2 regions of the Amycolatopsis sp. NPDC004378 genome follow, and region 1 is predicted to be linked to the other one. Evidence: riboswitches for the same ligand, from Rfam matches in the RefSeq annotation. Region 1 holds a riboswitch; the other holds the start of a gene.
The links. A riboswitch is a leader RNA that binds a small molecule or an ion and turns the genes downstream of it on or off. The one in region 1 is predicted to bind S-adenosylmethionine.

Region 2: it holds a riboswitch for S-adenosylmethionine, as region 1 does, so the genes downstream of both, thrC (threonine synthase) here and ACWEN0_RS34760 (aminotransferase class V-fold PLP-dependent enzyme) in region 1, are expected to answer to the same signal.

Annotation. Positions count from the first base shown of each region.
Region 1 covers NZ_JBSGDR010000015.1:186,373-192,136, reverse strand. The annotation lists gene ACWEN0_RS34780 (penicillin-binding transpeptidase domain-containing protein) at 1-763, shown strand, start outside; gene ACWEN0_RS34775 (ArsR/SmtB family transcription factor) at 848-1,534, shown strand; gene ACWEN0_RS34770 (potassium/proton antiporter) at 1,632-3,110, shown strand; gene ACWEN0_RS34765 (M23 family metallopeptidase) at 3,429-4,037, shown strand; SAM riboswitch class IV at 4,144-4,258, shown strand; gene ACWEN0_RS34760 (aminotransferase class V-fold PLP-dependent enzyme) at 4,298-5,632, shown strand; gene ACWEN0_RS34755 (hypothetical protein) at 5,650-5,764, shown strand, end outside.
Region 2 covers NZ_JBSGDR010000009.1:176,208-181,971, forward strand. The annotation lists gene ACWEN0_RS26075 (ComEC/Rec2 family competence protein) at 1-1,972, shown strand, start outside; gene thrC (threonine synthase) at 2,096-3,361, opposite strand; SAM riboswitch class I at 3,375-3,508, opposite strand; gene holA (DNA polymerase III subunit delta) at 3,645-4,625, shown strand; gene rpsT (30S ribosomal protein S20) at 4,692-4,952, opposite strand; gene ACWEN0_RS26095 (DMT family transporter) at 5,283-5,764, shown strand, end outside.

The sequences.
Region 1 (5,764 bases):
GGCCGCCGGGAACCAGCCGAAGGCGCTCAACGGCCTGTACGAGCCGGGCTCGTCGTTCAAGATCGCGACGTCGGTGGCGGCGATCCAGCAGAGCGGACTGACGTCGGCGTCGCCGGTCGACTGCCCGGGTGTCGCGACGATCGGCACGCGGACGGTCAAGAACGAAGGCTTCGAGCTGGGCGCGACGAACCTGCAGACGGCGTTCGCGCGGTCCTGCAACACGACGTTCGGCCGGCTCGCGCTGGCCCTGCCCGCCGACGGGCTGGTGAAGGCGGCGAACGAGCTGGGGCTCAACGCCGACTACGACATCCCGGGCATCCCCACCGAGCTGGGCAAGGTCGAGCCCGCGGCGAGCAAGGACGAGCAGGTCGAGGACGGGTTCGGCCAGGGCCGCATCCAGGCCAGCTGCCTCGGTGGCGCCGTGATGGCGGCGACGGTCGCGTCCGGCAGGGCGATCACGCCGCGGCTGTGGCACGACCTGGAAACGCAGGTCGTCAAGGGGTACTCGCCGCCGCCCGCGTCGGTGCTCGGCGAAGTCCGGAAGATGATGCGCGCGGTGGTGCAGAGCGGGACCGGGCGTGGCGCCGCGAGCGCGGGCGACGTGTTCGGCAAGACGGGCACGGCCCAGTTCGGCGACGGGTCGAACGCCACGGGCTGGTTCGTCGGCTACCGCGGGAACGTCGCCTTCGCGGTGGTCCTGGAGAACTCGAACGACTCGGGTCCGGCGGTCACCCTGGCCGCCCAGTTCCTCAAGGCCCTCTGAAGTCTCCGCACCGGCGGCGCTTTCCCGGGAAAGGGCCGTGTCGGTTCGGCCGTGGGCGAAGCGTGGCCGTCGTACCGTGGGCGCATGGAGACGATCGCTCTCGCCGAGGTGGCCGCGGTGCTCGCCGACCCGAGCCGCGCCACCATGTGCCTCGCCCTGCTCGACGGGCGGGCGTGGACCGTCGGCGAGCTGGCCAAGGCGGCCGGGATCGCCCTCTCCACGGCCAGTGAGCACGTCACCCGGCTGGTCGACGCCGGGTTCGTCGCGCGGGTGAAGCAGGGCCGGGCCAGTTACGTCCGGATCGCCGACCCGCGCGTGGCCGAGCTGATCGAGCACCTGGCCCAGCACGCCGAGCACCGGCCGGTGACCGGGCTGAAGTCGTCGCTGCGGGTGAAGCGGCTCGGCTTCGCGCGGACCTGCTACGACCACCTCGCCGGCTCGCTCGGCGTCGCCGTCCGCGACGGCATGCTCGCGACCGGCCTGGTCGACACCGCCGACGGGCTGACGCTGACCGCGCGCGGCCGCGAAGTGCTGGCCGGTCTCGGCGTGCCGGTCGCCGCCGGGCCGCGGCGGCCGCTGCTGCGCGACTGTCTGGATTGGACGGAACGCCGAGACCACCTCGCCGGGGCGGTGCCCGCGGCCCTGCTCGAGCGGGCGGTCGACGCGGGCTGGGTCGGCCGGGACGGCCACCGCGCGGTCAAGGTCCTGCCGGCCGCCGCCCGGCCGTTCGCCGCTCTCGGTGTCGATCTCGACGCGCTGAGTGCGCCTTAACACACCGGTTGTCCGACTCGCGGCAGCGGTACACGAACGAGTTAACCCACCCGCTTCACTATTCTGAGTGCCCCACGGCACTCGGGAGGGAGGCGGCATGGACCAGCTTCCGGTCCTGCTCGGCGTCGGCGGCGTCGTGCTCCTCGCCTCCGTGCTCGCCGTGCGCGTCTCGATCCGGCTCGGCCTGCCCTCGCTGCTGCTGTACCTCGCGATCGGCGTCGTGCTCGGCGAAGCCGGCTTCGGCATCCGGTTCGACAACCCCGGCCTGACCCAGTCGCTCGGGCTCGCCGCGCTCGTCATGATCCTCGCCGAAGGCGGGCTGACCACGCGGTGGTCGGCCGTGAAACCCGCGCTGGGCCTCGGCATCGCACTGTCCACAGTGGCCGTCGCGGTGAGCGTCGCGGTCACCGGCGCGGCCCTGCACTGGCTGCTCGGCCTGGACTGGCGGTTCGCCCTGCTGTGGGGCGCCGTGCTCGCCTCGACCGACGCGGCCGCGGTGTTCTCCGTGCTGCGCACCGCCGGGATCGGGAAACGCCTGGTCGGCGCGCTGGAGCTGGAGTCCGGCATCAACGACGCACCGGCGTACATCGCCGTCGTCGTGCTCGCCGCCGGCACCACTGTGGACTGGACGCTGCCGCTGCTGGTGGTCTACGAGCTCGCGGCGGGCCTGGCCATCGGGCTCGGGTTCGGCTGGCTGGGTGGCATCGCGCTGCGCCGGGCCGCGCTGCCGGCGACCGGCCTCTACCCGCTGGCCACCGTCGCGGTGTGCGTCGTGGCGTACTCCTCCGGCCAGCTGCTGCACGCGTCCGGGCTGCTCGCCACCTACGTCGCCGCGCTGGTGCTGGGCAATTCGCGGCTGCCGCACCGCTCGGACACGCTGTCGTTCGCCGAAGGCCTCGGCTGGCTGGCGCAGATCGGGCTGTTCGTGCTGCTCGGGCTGTTCGCCTCGCCCGGCCGGCTGTTCGAGACGATCGTGCCGGGCCTGGTCGCCGGGGCCGTCGTGCTGCTGCTGGCGCGGCCGATCTCCGTCGTGCTCTCGGTGCTGCCGTTCCGGCTGCCGTGGCGGGAACAGGCGTTCCTGTCGTGGGCCGGGCTGCGCGGCGCGGTCCCGATCGTGCTCGCGATGATCCCGCTGTCGGAGGGGGTGCCCGGCGCGCAACGGCTGGTCGACGCGGTGTTCGTGCTGGTCATCGTGCTGACGCTGGTGCAGGGCGCGACGCTCGGGCCGCTCGGGCGCCGGCTCGGGCTGGCCAAGAAGTCCGAGGCGCACGAGATCGAGGTCGACTCCGCGCCGCTGGACGAGCTGGGTGCCGAGCTGCTGCAGGTCCGCATCCAGCCCGGGTCGAAGCTGCACGGCGTGTACCTGTCCGAGCTGCGCCTGCCGACCGGCGCGACGGTCAGCCTGGTCGTGCGCGAAGGCGCCGGCTTCACCCCGCAGAAGACCAGCCGGCTGCAGGAGAACGACCAGCTGCTGGTGGTCACGACGAGCGGCGTCCGCGACGCCGCCGAGCGCCGGATCCGCGCGGTGGACCGCGCCGGCCGCCTGGCCCGCTGGAAGGGCGAGTCGGGCCGTTAGCCCGTTCGTGGTCGCCCCCGCGGCGTGACCGGTCGGACGACTTCGTGCCGACCCCCCAATCACACGTGATGCCCCTCCAATCACGCGTGATGCCCGCCCCGTCACGCGTGATGCCGTTTTCGGCAGGGCAAGGCCGTGAACAGCGCTTGTCCGGTCCTTGTCCGGTCTCGGTGCCGACCTGGTGATCTTTTCCCGCAAGGGTGAGGGGCGCCTCACGAAAATCTCACGCGATCTTCCCAGTGATCCAACCTTTGGCCTACTGTGCGCTCGATCGGGTTAGTTCGAATGGGTGAGCGTTAGGCCAAAGGAGTACGCAGGGTGACGAAACTGCATGTTCGCGGGGCGCTCCTCGTCGCCGCCGTCACGACCGCCCTCGGGCTCGTCTCGGCGCCGGCCGCGACCGCCGAAGTCGCGCCGTTCCCCGCGCTCGCCCTGCCGTTCAAGGCCGGTCAGCAGGTCTACTCCGCCGGTATCCACTCCGACGACGGCAGCACCGGCGTCGAGAACGCCATCGACTTCAGCCCGGCCGACCGGACCGTCCGCGCGCCGCTCGCCGGCACCGTCCGCCTGCAGCACTGCGCGGGTGGCGACTGGGTGACCATCGACCACGCCGGCGGCTGGCGGACCGGGTACTACCACATGGAAGGCATCAAGGTCAGCGACGGCGAGCACGTCGAGGCCGGCGCCGTGCTCGGGTCGACCGGCAACGCGCTGCCCTGCGGCGGCAGCAGCACCGGTGCCCACGTGCACTTCACGCTCTGGACCCTGCCGGACGCCTCGGCGGCGGCCCACGGCGAGCCCGTCGACGGCAAGACCATCGGCGGGTGGCTGTTCACCGCGGGTGCCGAGCAGTACGCGGGCACCGCGACGCACCTCTCCGACCATGCGGTCACGCAGCTGCCGGGGCACTTCCGCGCGAAGCTCTGACCAGCGCGAACGACGCGGGAAACACCCGGCGTCGGCTGTGAGCGGCGTCTCAGAATGTGAGCCGGGGGTTGGCCGCCGGGCGCGTTCTCGGTTACCTTCTGTGCCAGGTCATGAGTGCCAGCGCGAAGCCCCGGCTTGCTGGCCGGCAACCCTCCTACCGCGGTGGGGTGCCCCGGGTGAAGACCGGGCCGGTCGCGTCGTGCGACGGGCAAGCGCGGGCCCCTCGCCGGGGTCCCCCGGACCGCCGAGGAGGCACCCCGATGACTCTCGCCCTCGACCGCACCACCGCGATCACCCCTGCCGTGCAAGGCATCCCGGCCGTCGCCGGCGCCGCGCTGCGGGTCCCGCTCGTCACCGGGGACACCATCGGCTACGCCAACCTCGACCACGCCGCGAGCGCCCCGTGCCTCGACGCCGTCCGCGCCAAGGTCGACGAGTTCCTGCCCTGGTACGCCAGCGTCCACCGCGGCGCCGGCTTCGCGTCGCAGGTCTCCACCAAGCTCTACGAACGCACTCGCGACGTCCTGCGCCGCTTCGTCGACGCCCGCCGGACGGACACGGTCGTGTTCACCCGCAACACCACCGACTCGTTCAACCTGCTCGCGCGCAGCCTTCCCCGCCACACCACGGTGATCGTGTTCGACACCGAGCACCACGCCGCGCTGCTGCCGTGGCAGGGCCCGAACGTCCGGCGGATCCCGACCCCGCGCACGCGTCTCGCCGCGGTGTCCGCTGTGGACGAAGCGCTCGCGGACGCGCCGCAGGGGCCGCGGCTGGTCGTCGTCACCGGAGCGTCCAATGTGACCGGTGAGCTGCTCCCGGTCGCCGAAATCGCCGCCGTGGCAAGGAAGCACGGCGCCCGCGTCGCGCTCGACGCCGCCCAGCTCGCCCCGCACCGGCGGATCTCCGTCAAGGACCTGGACGTCGACTACGTCGCCATCTCCGGCCACAAGCTGTACGCGCCCTTCGGGGCGGGCGCGCTGATCGGCCGCGCCGACTGGCTGCGCGCCGCCCGGCCGTACCTCGCCGGCGGCGGCGCGACGAAGCTCGTCACCGAAGACGCGGTGGTCTGGAACACCGGTCCGGAGCGCCACGAAGCGGGCTCGCCGAACACCGTCGGCGTGTACGCGCTCGGCGTCGCGTGCGAAACCCTCAGCGAGAACTGGGACGCCGTCGTGGCGCACGAACAGGCCCTGCTTTCCCGGCTGCGCAAGGGACTCGAGGGTATCCCGGGCTGCGCCGAGCTGCGCCTGTTCGACGCGCCGGTCGACCGCGTCGGTACGGTCAGCTTCGTCGTCGACGGCTTCGACCCGGGCTGGCTGGCGGCCGTGCTGTCGGCCGAGTACGGCATCGGCGTGCGCGACGGCGCGTTCTGCGCCCACATCGCGGCGAAGCGCCTCATCGGCGTCACCGGCGGGGAGGGGCAGCAGGCGGTCCGCGTCAGCCTCGGGCTGGGCAGCACCGAGGAGCACGTCGACCGCGTTGTGCTGGCCCTGCGCCAGATCGTCGCGCGCGGCGCCCGCTGGGAGTACGCGAAGGTGGACGGCCGCTGGGCCCCGGTCGGCGACCCGCGGGAGCTGCCGCCCTTCTGCTGAGGCGCTAACCTAGGCGGATGGGGCGAGGGCGGTACTGGTTTCCGGTGGCGTTGCTGGGGTTCGCGCAGGTCGGCATGGTGGCGGCACAGCTGCTGGCCCGCCGCAGCCCGGCCGAGTGGCAGTCCCCCGACG
Region 2 (5,764 bases), on a different contig from region 1:
CGTCCGCACGGCGGCGGTCGACGGCCGGCCGGTCTCGTCGTCCGGGCGCGTCCTGCTGCTGGCACCGGTCGCGCAGTGGGCGGCCCTCGTGCCGGGCCAGGACGTGACGGCCACCGGCATGCTGCTGCCGCCGCGCGGTGCGGACCTGACCGTCGCGGTGCTGTCCGTCCGCGGCCCGCCGGGGGAGCCCGGCCCGGCGCCGTGGTGGCAGCGGGCGGCGGCCGGCCTGCGCGCCGGTCTCCACGACCTGTGCCAGGTCCTGCCGGACGAACCCGCCGGCCTGATACCGGGACTGGTCCTGGGCGACACGAGCGCGTTGTCGCCGCGGGTCGAGCAGGAGTTCGTCACCGCGGGACTCGCCCACCTGACCGCGGTCAGCGGGGGAAACCTCGCCGTGGCGTGCGGAGCCGTCCTGCTCCTGCTGCGCCTGCTGCGGCTCGGCCCCAGGCTGTCGGCGGTCGCCGCCGGCGTGTGCCTGGCCGGGTTCCTCGTGCTGGTCGGCCCGGAACCGAGCGTGCTGCGGGCCGGGGTGATGGCGGCGGTCGCCCTGCTGGCGCTGGCGCTGGGACGGCGGGGTTCGGCGTTGCCCGCGCTGGCGTTCGCGGTGTGCGTGCTCGTGGTGGCGGATCCCGCCATGGCGACGGACTTCGGGTTCGCGCTCTCGGTGTTCGCCACCGCCGGGCTGGTCCTGCTCGCGCCCCGCTGGGCCGGCGCGCTGGTCCGCCGCGGCGTCCCACCCGGGTTCGCCGAAGGGCTGGCGATCCCGCTGGCGGCGTTCCTGGTGACGGCGCCGGTCATCGCGGGCATGGCGGGTTCGGTGAGCCTGGTGTCGGTGCTGACGAACGTCCTCGCCGCGCCCGTGGTGGCGCCGGTGACGGTGCTCGGCGTGCTGGCCACGGTCACCGGTCCCTGGTGGCCGGGCGCCGGGAAGGTCTTGGTGCACCTGGCCGGTCCGGAGGCCGAGTGGCTGATCACGGTGGCGCGTCACGGTGCCCGGGCGCCCGGCGCGGTCGTGCCGTGGCCGGGTGGCTGGTCAGGTGGGCTGCTCGCCGCCGCCGTCCTCGCGGTGCTGGTCCTGGCGGCCCGGCGTCGTCGCGTGCGGCTGGCGATGGCCGTGCTGGTGGTCGGCGCCCTGCTGGTGTTCGTGCCGGTCCGGGTGCTCGCGCCGGCGTGGCCCCCGCGGAACTGGGCGATGGTCGAGTGCGACGTCGGCCAGGGCGACGCGGTCGTGCTGGCGACCGCCGAGCCCGGGCGGGCGGTCGTCGTGGACACCGGGCCCGAACCGGGGCCGGTCGACGAATGCCTGCAGCGGCTGGCCGTCGACCGGATCCCGCTGCTGGTGCTGAGCCACCTGCACGCGGACCACATCGGCGGGCTCGCGTCGGTCTTCGACGGCCGGGCGGTGGGCGGTGTCGCCGTCGGCCCCGGGCGGGCGCCGGAGTGGGCGTGGCGCCAGGTGGCGGCGGAGGCGGAGCGGCAAGCAGTGCCCCTGGTGGAGCTGAGCCCGGGGGAGAAGCTGGCGTGGCCCGGGCTTTCGCTCGACGTGCTCGGCCCGCGTTACGTCCCGGCCCGCTCGGCCGGTCAGCAGGACGGCACCACGATCAACAACAGCTCGGTGGTCCTGCGCGCGGAAACCCCGGCGGGCCGGGTGCTCCTGACCGGCGACGTCGAACTGGCGGCGCAGGCGGACCTCTTGGCCGACGTCGGCGACCTGAAAGCGGAGGTGTTGAAGGTGCCCCACCACGGTTCGCGCTACTCGCTGCCGTCGTTCCTCGCGGCGGTGGCCCCGCGGATGGCGTTGGTCAGCGTGGGCGCGGGCAACACGTACGGCCACCCGAGCAAGTCCACAATGGACAGCCTGACGGGGCTGGGCGCCCTGGTCACCCGGACCGACCTGGACGGCGACACGGCGGTGGTCGCGGGCCCGGCGATCGTCCGCCGGGGCGAGCCACGCGGTCCGCCGCGCCGGTGATCCCGGCGGCCACCGGGAGCGTGGCCGGGCGAGGAGCACCCCGGCCGATGAACCGCCCACCGCGCGAACGGAAGGAGGCCATGGCGCCGGGGCGGGCACGCGGGCTCGCCCCGGCGGCGGACGTCAGTAGCCGAGGGCCTCGTTCACGGCCTTGGCCGACGGGGGCACGGTCGCCTTCGGGCCGATGTGGTTCTCGACCGCGTCGAGGGTCTTGAGGCCGTCGCCGGTGATGAGGAGGACCGTCTCGGCGTCCGGGTCCAGCTTGCCCGTCTCGACCAGCTTCTTCGCCGTGGCAACGGTGACCCCGCCGGCCGTCTCGGTGAAGATGCCCTCGGTGCGGGCCAGCAGGCGGATGCCCTCGACGACCTCTTCGTCGGTGACGTCCTCGATCGCGCCGCCGGTGCGGTTGACGATGTCGAGCACGTACGGGCCGTCGGCCGGGTTGCCGATCGCCAGCGAACGGGCGATCGTGTCCGGCTTCACCGGCTGGACCACGTCGTGGCCCTCGCGGAACGCCGTCGACACCGGCGAGCAGCCCGTGGCCTGGGCGCCGAACACCTTGTACGGGCTGGCGTCGACGAGACCGAGCTGGCCCAGCTCGCGGAAACCCTTGTCCACCTTGGTCAGCTGCGAACCGGAGGCGATCGGCACGACGATCTGCGGCGGGATGCGCCAGCCGAGCTGCTCGGCGACCTCGAAGGCCAGCGTCTTCGAGCCTTCCGAGTAGTACGGCCGGACGTTCACGTTCACGAACGCCCACTTCGGGTGCTCGCCGGCCAGCTCGGTGGCGAGGCGGTTGACGTCGTCGTAGTTGCCGTCGACGGCGATCAGGTCGCCGTCGTACACCGCGGTGGTGAGGATCTTGGCGCGCTCGAGGGTCTTCGGGATCAGCACGACCGACCGCCAGCCCGCGCGGGCCGCGGCGGCGGCCGTCGCGTTGGCCAGGTTGCCGGTCGACGGACACGCGAGCACCTCGAACCCGAACTCGCGCGCCGCGGCCAGGGCGACGGCGACGACGCGGTCCTTGAAGGAGTGCGTCGGGTTGCCGGTGTCGTCCTTGACCCACACGCGCTTGAGGCCGAGCTCCTTCGCGAGCCGGTCGGCGCGGATGAGGCGGGTCGCGCCGGGCTCGGTGTTCGGGATCTCTTCGACGTTGGACGGCACCGGGAGGAGCTTCTTGTAGCGCCAGATGTTCTTGGGGCCGGCCTCGATGTCCTCACGGCGGACGCGGCCGAAGTCGTAGGCGACCTCGAGCGGCGAGAAGTCCTCGGCGGAGACGAACTCGGGGGCGAGCGGCTGCCGGTGTCCCTCTTCCTTCGACACCAGTTCGACGGCGGGACCGAGATCCGGGGTCTTCGTGGTGGAGGTCGTTCCGAGGGTGGCGGTCATCGCGAGGTTCCTTTCCTCATCTGCCCCGCCGAAGCGGGCCGGAATTGGCACCGTGGTCGTCAGCTACCCCGCGATCGCGGGATGACGGGCTGTACGCCGGTTGCCGGGGCTTCGTCGGGCCGTTCCCTCTGCCCCTCTGGATGAGCGGTATTCGGTTGTCGGTGCGCGCGAGTCAGCGCGCCGCCTCGAGGACACCGTACGACATGGCGGTCACGCTGTGCCATGGTGGCCGCCCGACATCACCGGAGCGGGGGCACGAAGGAGCAAGTGAGAGGATTCGTCCGTGACCGCGCAAGCCACCGCCCCGGCCCCGCTGCACCTGGTGCTCGGCGAGGAAGAACTGCTGATCGAGCGGGCCGTCCGCGAGACGCTCGGCGCCGCCCGCGCCGTCGACGCGACGGCCGAGCTGACCCGCGTCCGGGTGTCCGAACTCACAGCGCCCGAGCTCGCCGAACTGGTCAGCCCGTCGCTGTTCAGCGAAGGCCGTGTGATCGTCCTGGAGTCGGCGCAGGACATCTCGCAGGAGCTGGCCGACGCCGTCGCGTCGTACCTGAAGGACCCGGCGGACGGTGTCGTGCTGGTCGTCGTGCACACCGGCGGGGGCCGCAGCAAGGCGGGCAAGTCGCTGCCGGCCGCGCTCAAGAAGGCCGGCGCCGAGGTCACCGAGTGCCCGAAGCTGACCAAGCCGGCCGAGCGCGAGCAGTTCGTGCGGCACGAGGTGCGCCGGGCGGGCGGCAAGATCGACCCGGCCGGGGTGGCCGCGCTGATCGACGCCGTGGGCTCCGACCTGCGGGAACTCTCCTCGGCGGCCGGTCAGCTGGTGGCCGACACGGGCGGGACGGTCGACGCCGACGCGGTCCGCCGCTACCACCGCGGCCGCGCCGACGTGACCGGGTTCGCGGTCGCGGAGAAGGCGGTCGGCGGCGACCGCTCGGCGGCGCTGGAGTCGCTGCGCTGGGCGATGCAGCTGGGCGTCCCGCACGTCCTGGTGGCCGACGCGCTGGCCGACGCGGTCCGCACGATCGCCCGCGTGTCCGGCGCGGGGCGGGGCAACCCGAATCAGCTGGCGGGCGAGCTGGGCATGCCGCCGTGGAAGATCCGCAAGGCGCAGGGCCAGTCGCGCGGCTGGAACCCCGACGGCCTGGCGACGGCGATGCGCGTGGTGGCGAGGCTGAACGCCGAGGTCAAGGGGGTGGCGGCGGACCCGGGCTACGCGTTGGAGCGAGCCGTGCTGGAGGTGGCGGCCGCCAAGGGCGATCGGTGACGACGTGCGTGTCCGGGCATGAAAAAGCCCCGGCCGGAGCCGGGGCTTTCCCAGAAATCAAGCGGCTCAGAGCGCGTTGACGCGCTTCGCCAGCGCCGACTTCTTGTTGGCGGCCTGGTTGGCGTGGATGACGCCCTTCGAGACGGCCTTGTCCAGCTTCTGGGCGGCGTCGCGCTGCAGCTCGACGGCCTTTGCCTTGTCGCCGGCCTCGGCGGCTTCGCGGACCTTGCGGATCGCGGTCTTCACCGAGGACCGGATCGCCTGGTTGCGCTGACGCGCCTTCTCGTTCGTCGTGATGCGCTTGATCTGCGACTTGATGTTGGCCATAGGGCAACTCCTGTTTCACTCGGTGAGATTCGCCGCCGCGCTCCTGTGGCCCCGCTCGGAAGCGGGTTTCCTCCATGACGGAATGCCGCACGGGCAGCGAGCGACCACTTTAACAGCCGCGCCGCGCGCGTCCGGAACCGGGAGTACGGTGGGGCGGAGTCAGTGCCTAGGGTTCCGTCGCCGGTCCGCGCTCCCCGCACCACACAACCAGGACCGGCGGGTCTGGTCCGAGCGGCACCATCGGCGGGCCCGGACGGCCGGTCGTTCATCTGACGGGGCAAAAGCCTGGAGGACCCGGTTTTCGCGCGCGCGAAAACCCGAAGGGGTCCCGTGAACGCCACTGCTCTGTCCTTCGTCCTCGTCGCGGCCGTCGTGCACGCCGCGTGGAACCTCGCCGCCAAGCGGATCTCCTCCGGCGGCACCCAGTTCGTCTGGCTCTACTACACGGTTTCCGCCGTGCTCCTCCTGCCGGTCACGGCCGTGCTGCTGGTGGTCGAGCCGGAACGTCCACAGTGGAGCTGGCTGGTGGCCGCCGTGGTGACGTCGGTGCTGCACATCGCCTACGGCGTCGTGCTGCAGCGCGGGTACCGCGTCGGCGACCTTTCCGTCGTCTACCCGGTCGCCCGCGGTACCGGGCCGCTGCTCTCGGTGCTCGCCGCCGTCCTGGTGCTCGGCGAGCGGCCGGGATGGCTCGGCCTGGTCGGCGCGTTCCTGGTGATCGCCGGGGTGCTGGTGATCAGCACCGGCCGCAAGGCGGGCGACCCCCAGGCGGTCAAGGCCGGGATCTTCTACGGCCTCCTGACCGGGGCCGT